One region of the Polycladomyces zharkentensis genome, then DNA from elsewhere that is predicted to be linked to it. Evidence: riboswitches for the same ligand, from Rfam matches in the RefSeq annotation. Region 1 holds a riboswitch; the other holds the start of a gene.
The links. A riboswitch is a leader RNA that binds a small molecule or an ion and turns the genes downstream of it on or off. The one in region 1 is predicted to bind cyclic di-AMP.
Positions count from the first base shown of each region.

Region 2: another riboswitch for cyclic di-AMP. It lies ahead of sleB (spore cortex-lytic enzyme); the one in region 1 lies ahead of ectA (diaminobutyrate acetyltransferase).

Region 1 is NZ_JAFHAP010000011.1:63,679-65,879, reverse strand. Features, by position in the region: gene ectB (diaminobutyrate--2-oxoglutarate transaminase) at 1-557, opposite strand, end outside; gene ectA (diaminobutyrate acetyltransferase) at 571-1,086, opposite strand; cyclic di-AMP (ydaO/yuaA leader) riboswitch at 1,317-1,459, opposite strand; gene ehuA (ectoine/hydroxyectoine ABC transporter ATP-binding protein EhuA) at 1,639-2,201, opposite strand, start outside.
Region 2 is NZ_JAFHAP010000005.1:63,897-66,097, reverse strand. Features, by position in the region: gene JQC72_RS04820 (FMN-dependent NADH-azoreductase) at 1-247, opposite strand, end outside; gene sleB (spore cortex-lytic enzyme) at 447-1,175, opposite strand; cyclic di-AMP (ydaO/yuaA leader) riboswitch at 1,179-1,327, opposite strand; gene JQC72_RS04810 (superoxide dismutase) at 1,462-2,079, opposite strand.

The sequences.
Region 1 (2,201 bases):
GCCTCACTGCCAAAATAGCCGTCAAACGGCATGGAGATCGAATTCGTCAATGGAATGCCCGCGCCTTTTCGCTTGGATTCGTTCCCGGTAATCGACAGCGAACCGATTGTCATGCCGTGAAACGCGTTGGTGAAACTCATGATTGTGTCCCGCCCGGTTACTTTGCGGGCCAGCTTCAGCGCACTTTCCACCGAATTGGTGCCTGTCGGTCCCGGAAACATCACTTTATAGTGAAGATTTCGCGGCTTTAAAATGACCTCATGGAACCGTTCCAGCAGCTTTTCTTTTGCTTCTGTCGCCATATCAAGGCTGTGCGTAATGCCATCTTCCATCAAATAGTCGATCAGCTTGGCCTTGATTCGTTGATTGTTGTGGCCGTAGTTTAACGCGCCGGCACCGGCAAAAAAGTCGACATATTCCCGGCCGTCCCGATCCCACAGCTGATAGCCGCTCGCTTTTGCAAAGACAGTCGGAAAACTCCGGCAGTAACTGCGGACCTCCGATTCCAAAGCTTCAAAAACCTTCAACGGTGAATGTAATTCCTCCGCAACTTTCACCAAATCCCCCCAGTTAAGTTTGATACCGAAACGGTCCGATCCGAAACGTCATTTCCGATTCATGAGTTCCCCCCGGGAACAGATGGGCGGGAAAACACTCCGAAACTTCACAGCACGTTGCAAAATCCCGTGCCAATCCCCGGAATAAAGCCTGGGATGCAAGATTCGACGGAGAAACGGTTGCTTCAAGATAACGGACATTTTTGCAAGCGTCCCGACGGATCAACGCTTTCAGAAGCGCCTTTCCCAACCCGTTGCCCCGTTGAGACTCGGCCACGGCCACCTGCCACACAAACAGGGTTTGCTGGTCTGCCGGTGGTCGAAAAGCGGACAAAAAACCGACGATTTGTCCCTCCTGTTCGGCAACCACACAAGTATCCGAAAAGAACTTGCACAGCATCAGGTAACTGTAAGGGGAATTGACGTCCAACACTCCGGTGTCCCGAACCAGGCTCCAGATCCCGATTCCATCCGCTACCTGTGGTTGGCGAAGCGCCACTTTGTTCATCAACCCGGTTTCCAGATTCATCACCTCCTCCCCGGTACCGACGGCTCAACGCCATGCCAAAATGTCCCGCACAGCGCGTCATCGCCGATTAAAAAAGTACAAGACCGGTGCAAACTTTCTCCCAGGAACCATCATTCCAAGGAAAAAGTCTGTACCGGTCCGTGCTTGTGCAATCCGTACGCGGTCAAAGACTCAGATCCGCCTTCTCGTGCACAGGAAAAGTCAGTCCGGCGCAAAATTGGCAAATCCCTTGGATCTCACTGCTTCAGCCGACAAGGCTGGCGGGCAAGATGGATGAGAAATGCTTCACATCTATTCCGGTGTCAATCCGGAATTCACCCCAATCGCTTGGTTCCCCCGTTTCCATCGAAATGAAATAAGGCGTCTTTAATTGTCAATATAAACTGTTTCCTACAATCAATTGTTAATATTTTTACTTTGTCTTATAATACCATATTTACCATAATGATTCATCCTCTATAAATTCCGTTGATCCCCTCGTATACTCTTTCTCCTATGTTCAGATCGGATGAATTGATCTATTCTCCCTTTCTCGCTTCGTTCCACTGCCATTCATCTCCAATTGGACATCGACTCTATCGTCTGCTGACAAAAACTGCCCAAAAACTTACGTAAACGTGGACTCTTCGGACTGTCACCAAAAATCTTTTCCGGCGGTCCTTCTTCCATAATTCGTCCTTCATCAAAGAAAACAACCCGATCCGCCACTTCCCGGGCAAAACCCATTTCATGTGTAATGATCAACATCGCCATCTTGCCCTCCGCTGCAATCTCCTTGATAACCCCGAGAACCTCCCCGACAAGCTCAGGGTCCAACGCAGACGTCACCTCATCAAACAACATGATCTTGGGTTGCATGACCAACGCACGCGCAATCGCCACCCGCTGCTGCTGACCGCCGGATAATTGTGACGGATATGCGTCGATCTTATCCAGCAACCCTACTTTATCCAACATGGTTTTGGCCTGCTCGATCGCTTCTTCCTTGGACAATCCCAATACCTTGATCGGTGCCTCCGTCACATTTCGCAAAATGTTCATGTGCGGAAACAGATTAAACTGCTGAAACACCATTCCGATTTTGCCGCGCACTTGATGCAAATGTTTTTCATCAG
Region 2 (2,201 bases), on a different contig from region 1:
TCCGTCCCACTTTTTTCTGCTCCTCTGCGGACAATTCCTCAAACGCGGTTCCCTGCTGCAATTTGCCCCAACCGCTGAACACATCTTCGTCCAAGAAAGGGATGTCCAGTTTATACACATCCAACTCGACGATTGTATCTTCGGGATTGGCCTCCCGGTAGGCATTCAAAAATGCCCGTCCCACCTGCAAGCTGAACGACTGCTCCTCCGGTTTGGGGTTGGCAGTGATGTACAAAACGGTCGCCATGTGGGTTTCCTTCCTTTCGTTTGTGGAATAGTGATGACGGAATATGAACTAACTTTAGTTACGTTGATATTATGCATTTATATACTTACTTTTGTCAAGCGGAAAATGATGAAAAAACCTCCTCTCATAATATTTCCGTACAGCCTCGTTTTTACTCACGAAAAAAAGCCCGTCCCCCAAGGGAACGGGCTTTTCCTCGTCACTTCGTGAAAATATGCTTTCCGATTTTTTTGATTTGCGGGCGAGACCAGATCCAATCAGAAGTTGCGGTGTCCGGGTTGAAATAGTACAATGCACCGTTTGTCGGGTCCCATCCCCGGATCGCATCCATCGTAGCGCGATAGGCTGTACTGTTGGGATTCAACCAGAACTGCCCGTCCTGTACCGCCGTAAACGCACCGTCTTGGAAAATCACACCGCTTACTGTTTTCGGAAACTCCGGTGAATCAATCCGGTTCAAAATCACGGCAGCGACAGCCACTTGCCCTTTGTAAGGTTCACCTCGCGCTTCACTGTATACAGCTCGTGCAATCAATGAAATGTCTTTTTTCGAAAAGCGAGAATTTACAGAATGACGAGGCTGTTTGTGGACCTTTTTGGATACCGTCTTTTTGGACACGGTATGCCGCTTCAACGATCCCCACGTTTGGGGACCGGCAATGCCATCGATCCGCAATTTATGCTGAATCTGGTACTTGATAACCGCTTTTTCCGTGTTCAAACCGTATATGCCGTCCAGTTTGTCACGGTACAGCCCCAGCTGTTGCAAGCGATATTGCAAGTCCCAGACATCTCCGTTTTTACTGCCGTATTGGATCATCGTCGGTGCAGCCGCTTCCGCCTTACCGCTTCCAAACGGTACCGCGGCTACGATCACTGCAACCACTGCACCCGTGAGCACCCACGCCCACTTTTTCAAAGCAGACACTGTTTCTCCTCCTTTCAAGCCTCCGAGGTTAGCTGACGGGTTCGGGAAAGGAGTTGATCCCGGCCGCCGAAACGGCGGCTTCACCCCAACATGGATTGCGTCCCCCGTACCCCGCGCCGAACACCGACGCGAAGATTCGGCTGTATTGATACACGTTGTCCATTATAAGTTGGATATGGATACCTTTCAATAGAAAATGATTAGAATGTAAGGTATGTATTTCCTTGGAAATTCCACGACAAAAAAAGCGCGGCGGAAGATTCCACCGCGCTTTTGTCGATTCTTCTTATCCGCGTGCCGCTTGGTACCGTTTGGCGACTTCATCCCAGTTGACCACGTTCCAGAACGCTTTGATGTATTCCGGACGCTTGTTTTGGTATTTGAGATAGTAGGCGTGCTCCCACACGTCCAGACCCAAAATCGGCGTGTCTCCATCCATCAGCGGGCTGTCTTGGTTCGGTGTGCTCGTCACAGCCAAAGAACCGTCTTTTTTCACGATCAGCCAAGCCCAACCGCTACCGAAACGGGTGGTTGCCGCTTTGGTGAATTCTTCTTTGAACTTATCGAAGCTGCCAAAGGTTTGGTTGATGGCATTCGCCAACTCCCCGCTCGGTTCGCCGCCACCGTTCGGACTCATGATTTGCCAGAACAGGCTGTGGTTCGCATGACCGCCCCCGTTGTTTCGCACAGCGGTACGAATGCTTTCCGGCACCTGATCGATGTTACGCAAAAGGTCTTCGATCGATTTTTCCGCCAAGGCGGCATGACCTTCCAACGCCGCATTCAAGTTGTTGACATACGTGGCGTGATGCCGGCCATGGTGAATTTCCATCGTTTGCGCATCGATGTACGGCTCCAACGCATCATGGGCATAAGGGAGTGCAGGCAGTTCGTGCTTGGCCATGATTCACCCTCCAATTATGTAGGATTTGGTCCTTTTTCATCTTCGAAAAAGGACGGGCACTTACATCCTTCCCGATTCTATTATGCAAAAAACGTGGAATGATAGTCAACTTAGATGTATGA